DNA from 4 places in the Vibrio sp. WZ-1 genome. Region 3 is predicted to be linked to each of the others. Evidence: predicted binding sites of a transcription regulator. Region 3 holds the regulator's gene; each other region holds the start of a gene.

Region 1 (3,185 bases), on a different contig from region 3:
ATGTGTAGCAAATCAAGTTGCTGACGCTTGTACTCGTGCAGACGCTTGATCATCACATCAAAGATAGCGTTAGTATCTAGCTCGATACCCATGTTCTCTTTAACCCAATCCGCTAGGCGCTGTTTGTTTTCTTTCTTAACAGCCATGAATTCTTTTTGGAATTTCGCGTCTGTTGCGTACTTGGCAATACCTTCTAGTTGCTCAAGTTTCGCTGGCCACTCAGAACCAATCTTACCAGTGATAAGGTTAGATAGACCTGGGTTACAGAACTTCAACCAACGACGAGGTGTAATACCGTTTGTCACGTTATGTAGACGAGTTGGGTACATCTCGTGGAACTCTGGGAATAGGTCTTTCTTAACTAGCTCAGAGTGAAGTGCTGCTACGCCGTTAACTGCGTAAGAACCGATTACACATAGGTTAGCCATGCGAACCATGCGGTGGAAACCTTCTTGGATGATAGAAAGCTTAGCTTGCTTCTCACCGTCACCAGGCCACATCTTACGAACTTCTTGTAGGAAGCGGTGGTTGATTTCAAAAATGATTTCCATGTGACGTGGAAGTAGACGCTGAATTAGCGACTCCGACCAAGTCTCTAAAGCTTCTGGAAGTAGTGTGTGGTTCGTGTAAGCGAACGTGTTTGCACTGATTTCCCATGCCGCTTCCCAAGTTAGACCTTTCTCGTCTACTAGGATGCGCATTAGCTCAGGGATAGCGATAGTTGGGTGCGTATCGTTAAGCTGGATAGTCTCTTGCTTCGGTAGATCCGCTAGCGAGTAACCTGCTGCTTCGTGGCGACGTAGAATGTCGCGTACAGACGCTGCTGAGTGGAAGTACTGTTGCATTAGACGCAGTGTTTTACCTTTCTCGTGGTTATCGTTCGGGTAAAGTACTTTTGTGATGTTACCTGCGTCGATCAGCGCGTGTTGAGCTTCGAAGTAATCACCGTTGTTAAAGCTTTCTAGTGAGAATGGTGCGATAGCCTGACATTCCCAAAGACGTAGCGGGTAAACCGTATCTGATTCGTAACCTACGATAGGCAGATCCCAAGGCATTGCTTTTACAGACATACCTGGAACCCATTTACGAACTTCTTTACCGTTCTCGTTTACCACTTCAACGTGACCGTAGAAGCCGATTTCTTGTGCAAGCTCTGGACGAGCCACTTCCCAAGGGTAACCTTCTACACCGCGCCATGCGTCTGGTGCTTCTTGTTGGCGGCCGTCTTTGAACGACTGCTTAAATAGACCGTACTCGTAATGCAGGCCGTAACCTACAGTAGGGAATTCTTGAGCGGCACATGAATCCATGAAACATGCAGCTAGACGACCTAGACCACCGTTACCCAATGATGGGTCGCGTTCTTCTTCTAGAAGGTCTGTTAGGTTGTGACCTAGCTCAGCCATTGCTTCAGTGATCTCTTCGTAAAGACCCATGCTGATTAGGTTGTTACCAGTCAAACGACCGATAAGGAATTCTAGTGAAAGGTAGTTAACGCTTTTCGCTTTTTGGATGCGAGGGTCAGCTTCAGTAGCAAGCAAATCACAAGTAGTGAATTCAGCCAGTGCACGACCCATTGCTAGGTACCATGCGCGGCTGTCTGCGTTTTCAATAGTGTGTGCGTAAGTCACTGATAGGTGTTTCTTTACGCTTTCTTGGAACGACTTCTTGTCAAATTTTTTCTGTTGAGTAGGTTTCATTAAGAAATTCTCACGTCTTGTAGTAATTCATCTGCCATACATCCTGCATTTCCCCCTGTGAATAAACATCCTCCTATTTCTCCTCCTTAACGGGAGTAGGAAGTAGGGCGTAGAGAGGGGACCATTGCGAAGTTAGTGATCTAACTCTCAACACGAGGCTCATTAACCGAGTTCTTAGTGATTAGGATCACACCGAATCGCCACCAAGATTACTTTTTTAAAGTGATGATATTTATTACGCCATTTTTGCTTGTTGCAAAAACTGTATGCTCGATCACACAAAAACAGCGATTAAAATCGAATTTCCCTTAATATGCGCGCAACTGCGTTTATACACGTTCACTACATTCGATTTTAAAGTGAGCTAAATCACAAATTAAGGGCGTAGTTGGTGGTAATTCCATCAACTCTTGAGAATTAGGAAGTGGATCAAAGTAAGAGACATTTCGGATGTCGTAACATCCACAACACATCGGAAAGTAGTATAAAAATTAATCAACGCTGCCCGTTTACGTTCGTTTAAGAATTATTTTTCGCTAGCTCATGTACCTAAGTGATCTCTAGCCACATTTTTAGTCGTGCTGCATCCGCTAGATGAATAGGCACCTTGTGGTGATAAAAAGTAAAACGGATTGATTGCTAGATACACATAAACAAAGGACATATAAAATGTGGATCCCTTCTAAACTTACTCGACCTGGACGATTACACAATGCCATTGTTCGCCCAAGAGTATTGGACCTACTACAACAAGCGCCCTTTTATAAGCTGGTTTTATTTCGCTCACCAGCTGGTTACGGAAAAACCACCATGGCTGCACAGTGGCTATCAGACAAGCCAAACGTTGGTTGGTATAGCATAGATGACAGTGATAATGATGGTTTTCGTTTCGTTAATTACCTTTTGCAAGCACTGAATAAAGCAACTAACCATAGCTGTTCGAACTCTCAGAAACTGGCTGAGAAGCGTCAGTTCTCGTCATTGCGTTCTTTATACAGTGAAGTTTTCGCTGAAATGGCCGATTTCCAGCAAGAATGCTACATCGTTTTGGATGACTATCACCTAATCACTAATGATGAAGTCCATGAGTCCATGCGATTCTTCCTCAAGCACATGCCAGATAACCTCACTGTCGTTGTAACCAGTCGCGCCAACCCTCCGTTGGGTACCGCAAATTTACGTGTTCGTGACCTGATGATCGAAATTGGCAACGAAATGCTAGCGTTTGATATCGAAGAGACCACTCGCTTCTTCAATCAACGAATCGAGGACGGCATTGATGAAGATACCGCAAATAACCTACGTACCTATGTAGAGGGATGGCCTTCAGCACTGCAATTGATTGCCCTCCAAGCTCAGCATCAAAATCGCACACTCGCACAGACTGTCGAATCGGTGTCTCAGTTTAACCACGCTCATTTATGGGATTACCTCGTTGAAGAAGTATTTGACCTACTGGATACAGAAACACGTCATTTCTTAATG
Region 2 (3,185 bases), on a different contig from region 3:
CACGAAGTGTCTTCTTAGCAATAGGAATAAAGCGAGGGTAAATACAAATTGCAGCTGTGTTGCCTACTGCTGTTTTTGCGTCATGACATAGTGAGATCACTTTTGCATCAGTGTCGTCATCATTCAGCGTAGTTAGGTCCATAAGTTTTAGTGCACGTAGCGCTGCTGCTTTTAAATCGCTCATTTCTATCTCCGATCAATATTCAAAAAATTCACTACTCAGCCTCACATCACTTCTCTAACTATAATCAACAAGTCGAGACAGTGTGAGAAATTGGCTAAACAGTCTATTAATGAACGGACTTGGTTCCCTGAAGACTCGGCATATACAGCGAATAATTCATATGCCAATTGCTATCCTTGTCACCGCACAGTACCAGTTTGGCCTATGGCACAACAATCTATGATTGCGGTGTCTTTAATATCACATCAAACAATAAAACTCTTGCTAGATTTGATATTGAGGGCAAATCATTTGCCCATCGAGTATGTTGTATTCATGGAGTGATTAAGTAATAACCTTAACCGCTATCCTGTGATTACTACATTATAGATATTCACCGCAAAACTGTAGCACCAAATAGAGCGCAAACGGTTTGTATCTCAAAATTTTCCGGCCTCTATTCCACCAACTTCGTAAGCCACTCACGTAGACCTACGTGCAGTAGAATTTTTTAGGTCCAAAAAACGAAAAATGCCCCGCAGCAATTTCTTGCTACAGGGCATGGTTTAAAACGGCGTCTATATATTAAGAACCGATTCTAATTAAAGTGCTGCAAGGCTAAGGCAGAAACCTGCGATAGTAGCTGCCATTAGGTTAGACAACGTACCAGCAAGAACTGCTTTAATACCCATGCGAGCGATATCTGAACGACGGTTTGGTGCAAGGCTACCTAGACCACCAAGTAGGATCGCGATAGAAGAAAGGTTCGCGAAGCCACATAGTGCGAATGAGATGATAGCTGTTGTCTTCTCAGACATTACTTCACCAGTTGCCGCAACTACTTGAGCGCTTTCACCTAGGTAAGGTGTGAAGTTCAAGTAAGCAACGAATTCGTTGATAACTAGTTTCTGACCGATGAATGAACCAGCAACAACTGCTTCGTTCCAAGGAACACCGATTAGGAATGCTAGTGGAGAGAACGCGTAACCAAGGATTAGCTCTAGTGTTAGTTCAGGCATACCGAACCAACCACCGATGCCACCTAGCATACCGTTAACAAGAGCAATAAGACCTACGAACGCGATTAGCATTGCACCTACGTTTAGTGCAAGTTGTAGACCAGAAGCCGCACCGCCCGCTGCTGCGTCGATTACGTTAGCTGGTTTATCGTCGCCACCGTCCATTGCTTCTTCGATGTCTTCATGAGGCTTATCAGTCTCTGGGTGAAGAATCTTAGCGAACAGTAGACCACCAGGTGCTGCCATGAATGATGCTGCTACTAGGTACTCTAGAGGTACACCCATTGAAGCGTAACCAGCTAGTACACCACCAGCTACAGATGCTAGACCACCACACATTACCGCGAATAGCTCAGATTGAGTCATCTTAGGTACGAATGGGCGAACAACTAGAGGTGCTTCAGTTTGACCTACGAAAATGTTAGCCGCAGCAGACATTGATTCCGCGCGAGAAGTGCCAAGCGCTTTTTGTAGTGCACCACCAAGAATCTTGATAACCCACTGCATTGCGCCAATGTAGTAAAGAACTGAAATCAGTGCTGAGAAGAAGATCAGTGTAGGAAGAACGCGGAATGCGAAGATGAAGCCGCCGCCGCCGAATACTTCGAACATCTTGTCAGAAACAAGACCACCGAATAGGAAAGATGAACCATTGTTACCGTAGTTGATAACGTTAGATACACCAGTAGAGAAACCGTTCAGTAGATCACGGCCCCAAGGTACATAAAGAACAAATGCACCTAATACGAATTGGATAGCGAATGCGCCACCCACAGTTCTTAGATTGATAGCTTTACGGTTATTAGAAAATGCAAATGCAATAGCAAGAAGCACTACCATACCGACTAGGCTCATAAACAGGCTCATAGTTTATGACTTCCTTATAAGTTATTTGTTGGCGTGTTACAAAATGGAGCTATAAAGCGGGGGCAATTATACTCATCCAGAATCAATTAAAGTAATGCCATCCTCACACTTTCTCATAAGATTCATCATTGATTCACCTCCGTTTGTGAGTTATCTCACAATAAGAAGGTAATCGTTTTCTATTCTGAACAGCATCTTTAGATTTTATTCACATATGGAGAAGGCAGAATTGCTATTTTCCCACACTTTTTCGGCAATCGATTGCTTTTCTCTTTTATGCAACTCTGAGAGTTGATTCAATATATGAATGAGTTTGGCAGGGTGATTCGGCTCGCCCTGATAACCAAGTATAGGCATATCCGGCGCGTCCGTTTCTAAAACAAGAAATTCAAGTGGTAATCTTTGAATTGCATCGCGTGTTTTGTTGGCTCTTGGATAGGTAATTGAGCCACCAACTCCGATAAAAAAATCTAATCGAACCCATTCCATCGCCTGTTGATAGCTACCAGAAAAAGCATGTAACACGCCCCCCTTTGGTAACTTAGCCGCTTTGACCATTTGAATAAGTCGATTGTGCGCTTTACGACTGTGCAAAATCACCGGAAGTTCAAATCGCCTGGCAAGCTCAAACTGTCGTTCTAACGCGCACTCTTGCAGTTCCACTGGCGTCTCTATCGCAAAGTCCAAGCCACACTCCCCTATTGCGACACATTGTCGATTAGGTGAGGAAAGTAACGACTCCAATTCAGGGACAAATTGTTCAAACTCGTCGTTCAGGAAATAAGGGTGGAAGCCGAGCGCGTAATAAAGGTGAGGATGTTGACTGGTAAGCTCTTGGATACGAGACCAGTTACTCGGCCCCACGGAGGGAATCAGGATACGCTCCACGCCTTGCTCACGAGCAAGTTCAACTTGACGAGAAAAATCACCTTGGAAGACATCAAAGTCGAAATGGCAATGGGTATCAAACAGTTTCATTGTTTGCTTTCTCTTGTTTTGCTTTTTTAGCAGGCTCATCTTCATGAACTGGGTCTTGCTTATACGGCACACAACTGCGCTTTTGATCATGCGTCAGCCCCATCTCTTTACACCAGTCGTCGTAGCGTTTGAGTGTTCTCTTAAACCAGTTCATTGCG
Region 3 (3,185 bases):
CATCAACTTCTTCAAGAAGATGAGCCTCTGATTAATGACCATATTGCGTTACGTACGTTTAATGTCGCTCCCCTAGGCATTGAAACGCTGGCGAAGCCATTCTTGGCAGTGGGTTATAAAGCCTGTGGTGATTACGTATTTGAAAGCAAAAAGCTGGTGGCAAAACATTTTGAGCACCCAGATCCGAAGCAGCCAAAAGTCTTCATCAGTGAATTGAAAGTGGATGAGTGCTCAGCAGAGCTACAAGCCATCGTTCATAAACTGGTAGAGCAGGTTGATGCTTCTAAACTGACAAACAGCGACTTCTTGTACGGCGGTCGTTTATGGGATCTCAGCTATGCTGATTTCCAAACCTTGGCGAAAGAGAGTGAGTACGCTTCGTGGCTTGCTGCGCACGGTTACGGAGCTAACCACTTCACAGTGAGTGTGAATCAGCTCAACCAGCATCAAGAAGTAAAGCAAGTAAACGACCATCTACGTACAGCAGGCTTCACCATCAATGAAAATGGCGGCGAAGTAAAAGGCACGCCAGAGGTGCTACTAGAGCAATCATCGACCATGGCAGACAAAGTGCCAGTGACCTTTACTGAAGGCGTTGAGGTGATTCCAGGGGGCTTCTACGAGTTTGCTAAGCGCTACTCAATGGATAACGGTGAGTTGTACCCAGGATTTGTAGCGGCATCAGCAGATAAGATTTTCGAAAGCACCAACGGTTAATAGATACGAGAACGGGCTATGACCTATGGGGGCGGGAACGCTTTGCTGGGGGAGGTTTTAACTCTCGGAATCTGAGAGGGCTGTATCTCTAAGGACGAAGTCCGCTCTCGGAACGCAGCGATCCCGACTCTCGATTCTTTGTTTTCCGTTCCCGATTCCCACAAAAGAAAAAGCCACCAAACTTTCATTTGGTGGCTTTTAAATTTTTTAAACGTTAATCGAGATTAACGAGTTCCGTAAACAACGATAGTTTTACCGTGCGCAGAAATTAGGTTCTGCTCTTCTAGCATCTTCAAGATACGACCTACTGTCTCACGAGAACAGCCAACGATTTGACCGATTTCTTGACGAGTGATCTTGATTTGCATGCCGTCTGGGTGCGTCATCGCATCTGGCTGTTTAGCAAGGTTCAGAAGAGTCTGAGCGATACGACCAGTTACGTCTAGGAACGCTAGGTCACCCACTTTTTGGCTAGTAACTTGTAGACGACGAGCCATTTGCGCAGAAAGGCGCATTAGGATGTCTGGGTTAACTTGGATAAGTTGACGGAATTTCTTGAAAGAAATCTCTGCCACTTCACAAGGAGATTTAGCGCGAACCCAAGCTGTACGCTCTTGGTCTTCTTCGAATAGACCAAGCTCACCAATGAAGTCGCCTTGGTTTAGGTAAGAAAGGATCATTTCCTTACCTTCTTCGTCTTTGATAAGAACCGCAACAGAACCTTTAACGATGTAGTACAAAGTCTCTGCTTTTTCGCCCGCGTGAATTAGCGTGCTTTTTGATGGGTACTTATGAATATGACAGTGTGAAAGAAACCACTCTAATGTTGGGTCGGTTTGAGGTTTACCTAGAACCATAATATCTCACTTCCTCTGCAGGGTACGCTTGCGCTATCCATATTTTAGCTAAGCCTGAATTGGCTTACTAGAATAAGAGCACTTTTTATATGCTGCAAGCTCTCTTGTGTTTCGGTTAGAAATAGTATCCTTTTTCGGAAACGATTTCTTGATTTTAATCGTGCCATGATTGAGATTTTGTAAGCAAAACTGTGCACATGATCACGGTATGAAAAGTAAACACCTTATTGAAAGGGCTTTTAGCCAATTTTCCCAGTTTCGATCAACTGCTGTAAGATTGGTCTGACGATGAGCTCCATAGCAAAACTCATCTTACCGCCCGGCACCACAATGGTGTTATGACGAGACATGAATGAGCCATCAATCATAGCCAGGAGGTATGGAAAGTCGACATTCTTGATGCCACGTAGGCGGATAACGACGAAGCTTTCATCCAAACTTGGGATGCCTTTGGCGTTAAGTGGGTTGGAAGTATCGACGGTTGGCACACGCTGAAAGTTGATATGAGTCCGCGAGAATTGCGGGGTAATGTAGTTGAGGTAATCGTCCATCGAGCGCACGATCGAATCCATTACCGCCTCTCGGGAGTGGCCTCTGTCGCGAGTGTCGCGAACGAACTTTTGAATCCATTCCAGGTTCACAATGGGTACCATGCCAATCAGAAAGTCCACATGGCGAGCCACGTTGACGTCACCATCGACAACACCACCGTGTAAACCTTCATAGAACAGTACGTTGCTGTCTTCTGGTAAGTCTTGCCATGGTGTGAAGGTGCCTGGCATTTGATTGTAGGGGACGGCCTCATCGAAGGTATGCAGATAGCGACGCACGCTGCCGGTCCCTTCTTCACCATACTTTCGGAAGAATTCTTCTAACCCTGGGAAGTCATTTGCTTGCGGACCAAAGTAGCTGATGTGTCTACCTTGCTCGCGAGCCTTACGGATCTCGACATCCATCTCCGGGCGAGTAAAGCGGTGGAAGCTATCTCCTTCAACCCATGCAGGTTTAACGTTCATCATATTGAACATCTTACGGAAGGCTTCTGAGGTCGTGGTGGTGCCAGCTCCGGAGGAGCCAGTAACCGCGATGATTGGGTGTTTAGCTGACATGACAAACCTTGTCGAAAATTACTTACCTGTAAAGTGCAACACGTGGATGCTGCACGGTCGATAACCCACTATAGCACGTAACAAGCCCGTGTCATCGAGTGGGATACGGTAAAATGTGAGGGCCTTATTATTTTGCTTTGAGTTGAATATCAACCGTTTCATGGAGCTCGGAGAAGACAATCGTTGCATCCCCTTTCTCTAACTGAGTTCTAACTTGGTCGATTTTATCTTGTAGTGACACTTCTACCGCACCGTAATCTGTCCCTTCACGCAGCACAAATTCTCGGATCAAGTTTTCTAATGTTTCTGGCGCAATGTCTTGCCATGGAATGATCATAAATACCTCAAACGTTTATGATGATGGTGTGCTACCTGCCTTGGTTGACACTTGTGAATAGTTTACTGTGTTTGTTGTTTGGATACAGTAGAAAGGTACTCAGCGGCGATACTTTCGTAATAAGCTGGCAGAGCTTCCTCTAACCAAAACTTTGGCTTGAGCGCA
Region 4 (3,185 bases), on a different contig from region 3:
GGAACAAACCAAGCTGTAAAGAACGAAGTGATACTTTCACCAAATCTAATGCTTCGAAGACCGGATAGATCAGCTGCTCGATAACGATGTTGAGAGGATACTCTTTCAATACACTGGACAAGAGTGTCTCTGTTTTACCACGGTTTAGCTCCGACAATGCTTTTAGCAAGGCTTCTGTTTCTTCTAAACGCTCAATATCTGTCCCTAAGTCAACATCTGATTCCTGACCCAACAAGCCTTTCACTTTACCGATAGCAACGCCTTTAGCCAGCCATCCTTGAATCTCTCGAATTATGTCCAAGTCCTGCTGGCGATATAAGCGATGCCCTTTATCGGTTCTTTTCGGTTGAATCAAGTTATAGCGTCTTTGCCAAGCACGCAGAGTAACGGGCTTTACACCCGTTAACTCAGATACATCTCGAATCGCGTATAGTTTTTCTTCTTGGCTACAATCCATAACGAAGTCTCATCTCCTGTGGATACGGTTCTAAATATTTCTGTTTTTCAAGGTACGCATCTGGGTACGTATTGAGATAGTGCTTAATTAACGTTAACGGGGCAAGTAATGGTAACAAGCCAGTACGATAATCACTGATCACAGTCGCCAACTCAGCTTTTTCATTGCCAGTTAAAGAGCGTTTAAAGTACCCCTGAAGGTGCATCAACACATTAGTGTTATTCTTACGGCTAGCGCGGTTCTGTAGCGCTTTCATCAAACCCAGGCGATATTCGTTATAGAAATCTTCAATATCATAGTTCGCCACATCGGCCACTAAGCGCCCAAGAGAACGATACGACTCCGGATGATGTGCCATCAGTGTTAGCTTATAGCGAGAGTGGAAATCGATGATTTTTCCACGTGTTGGCTCACCCTCCATCGACTCATAAAAGTCATTCAAACAATAAACACGAGTAATAAAGTTCTCTTTAAGCACCGGATCATTCAGGCGTCCATCTTCTTCAACTGGTAGCCATGGCATTTTTTCCATTAAAGTTCGGGTGTACAAACCGATGCCCTCTTTAGCAGCATTATTCTTGCTGTAAACCTTTACTCGTTCCATGCCACACGTTGGCGACTTCGCGCACACGATATAGCCACACAACTGCTCGCCTTCCAATTCGTTCACTTTGTTTTTCGAATAAGTAAGCATATTGTCAGTGTGGTCGTTGTCTGGATTCCTCGTTTCAACCAAGGCGATTCGTTCTTCATTACTCACTAGGCGAATTGTTGGACGAGGAACAGACATCCCTACTCCAACTTCTGGACAGACTGGTACAAAGTTGAAATAGCCGTCTAACTCCTTCGTTACGAAGTTGCTGATTTTATGTCCCGAATCGAAACGTACTCGTTGTCCAAGTACACAAGAACTGATACCGACTTTGATTGAAGATTCCATAACGAAGCATCCTATACAAAATGTTTTGTTGTATAACTTATAGCAAGTCAATTAAAATTGTACAAGAAAATAAATTGTACAATTTAATCGTTTTACTCACTCTATTCGAATATCGATCAGAAACTTTGAAGAAAAATTTTTGTGCTTAAAGCCGAGATTTTGTGCACGCAATCGACAAACTGCTCAAAAGCAAATCGATTGCCTTTTTGCTTTCAACAGATTTAGTTATCAACAGATTAATTGAACACTAAAACCCATGATTTTGTGACTTATCTCTCAAGGGGATATTGCCCGTCCCGATATTATTACCTCAACGAAAACGAACAAGTTCAACAGAATTGGTAATAGCCTTCTATAATAAAGGCGATTTATCAGAACAAGACTTTGGAGAGCACTTATGGCAACCCCACACATTAACGCACAACCAGGTGATTTCGCTGAAACAGTTCTAATGCCAGGCGACCCGTTGCGCGCTAAATACATCGCAGAAACTTTCCTTGAAGATGTAAAACAAGTTTGTGATGTTCGTAACATGTTCGGCTTTACTGGCACATACAAAGGCAAAAAAGTATCTGTTATGGGCCACGGTATGGGCATCCCATCTTGCTGCATCTACGTTCACGAGCTAATCGCTGAGTACGGCGTGAAAAACGTTATCCGCGTTGGTAGCTGTGGTGCAGTACGCGACGACGTTAAACTAATGGACGTTGTTATCGGTATGGGTGCATCTACAGACTCAAAAGTTAACCGCATCCGTTTCAACAATCACGACTTCGCTGCGATTGCTGATTACGGTCTTCTTGAAGAAGCGGTTAACCAAGCACGTTCTCAAGAAGTACCAGTTAAAGTAGGTAACGTATTCTCTGCAGACCTATTCTACACACCAGAAGCTGACATCTTCGAGAAGATGGAAAAACTTGGCATCCTAGGTGTAGACATGGAAGCGGCTGGTATCTACGGTGTAGCTGCGGATCTAGGCGCGAAAGCACTAACAATCCTAACGGTTTCTGACCACATCATCCGTGGTGAAAAACTAAGCTCTGAAGAGCGTCAAAAGTCGTTCAACGACATGATGAAAGTTGCTCTAGAAACTGCAATCAACATCTAAGAAACACTTAAGTAGTAATTTGCAGCCGGTGCCTGACCGGCTGCCTGAATTATCCCGAGGGGGCGATTGTGTCTAACGGCGAACTGCCAAAAGACGCAGATGGGTTACAACTCAACTTTTGTAAAACATTGGCGTGTGACAACTTTGGATTGAGTGATGCAAAACGTTACGTATTGCAACATGCTAACCCTAAACGTCCGGCGATGGTCTGCCGTGAATGTGGAGCTTTCCCCCCCTTACTTAACAATCGCGATGTAGTGAATGAGCTTCATCGTCTTCGTCACGTACACAGTGACGGCTTGCCTGCATGTCGCAACGACGAATGTGACAACTTTGGACTCTCTGTCCACACTCACAAACACCTCTATCACGCTTTTGGCTATAGTGGCGATCGCCAACGCTATCGCTGTAAAGAATGTCAAAGTACTTTTGTCGATAAATGGTCTGGTGCCAACAAAAAGCTTCAATTTCAAGAGAATTTGATGGGCTTACTGTTTACTGGTTATTCCGTTCGAGAGATCTGCCGTAAACTCAGCATCAACCCAAAAACGTTCTACGATCATGTTGATCATATTGCTAGCCGTTGTCGCCGTAAACTTGCGACTATTGATGCTCGCTGGGTTAATCATGCTGACCACTATGAACTTGCCTCTAACTTTGTATCTCTTCAGCCACAAAGC

The links. Region 3 encodes CRP, which controls carbon source genes, mostly activating them, when cyclic AMP is high. Its sites were predicted from a motif close to TGTGANNNNNNTCACA; they were not measured.
Region 1: the regulator CRP is predicted to act here: its motif matches at 1,835-1,850, upstream of ACTS60_RS15600 (glycogen/starch/alpha-glucan phosphorylase).
Region 2: the regulator CRP is predicted to act here: its motif matches at 2,194-2,209, upstream of ACTS60_RS13430 (NupC/NupG family nucleoside CNT transporter).
Region 4: the regulator CRP is predicted to act here: its motif matches at 1,661-1,676, upstream of deoD (purine-nucleoside phosphorylase).

What each region holds. Positions count from the first base shown of each region.
Region 1 is NZ_JBQEQR010000079.1:179,102-182,286, forward strand. Features, by position in the region: gene ACTS60_RS15600 (glycogen/starch/alpha-glucan phosphorylase) at 1-1,700, opposite strand, end outside; gene malT (HTH-type transcriptional regulator MalT) at 2,370-3,185, shown strand, end outside.
Region 2 is NZ_JBQEQR010000076.1:187,820-191,004, forward strand. Features, by position in the region: gene deoC (deoxyribose-phosphate aldolase) at 1-184, opposite strand, end outside; gene ACTS60_RS13430 (NupC/NupG family nucleoside CNT transporter) at 766-2,049, opposite strand; gene ACTS60_RS13435 (TatD family hydrolase) at 2,254-3,027, opposite strand; gene ACTS60_RS13440 (DUF5363 family protein) at 3,014-3,181, opposite strand.
Region 3 is NZ_JBQEQR010000043.1:16,041-19,225, reverse strand. Features, by position in the region: gene ACTS60_RS01825 (DUF1338 domain-containing protein) at 1-717, shown strand, start outside; gene crp (cAMP-activated global transcriptional regulator CRP) at 942-1,574, opposite strand; gene ACTS60_RS01815 (phosphoribulokinase) at 1,814-2,683, opposite strand; gene ACTS60_RS01810 (YheU family protein) at 2,811-3,020, opposite strand; gene ACTS60_RS01805 (hydrolase) at 3,083-3,185, opposite strand, start outside.
Region 4 is NZ_JBQEQR010000038.1:24,173-27,357, forward strand. Features, by position in the region: gene ACTS60_RS01415 (MerR family transcriptional regulator) at 1-457, opposite strand, end outside; gene ACTS60_RS01420 (YbgA family protein) at 447-1,397, opposite strand; gene deoD (purine-nucleoside phosphorylase) at 1,795-2,505, shown strand; gene ACTS60_RS01430 (transposase) at 2,574-3,185, shown strand, end outside.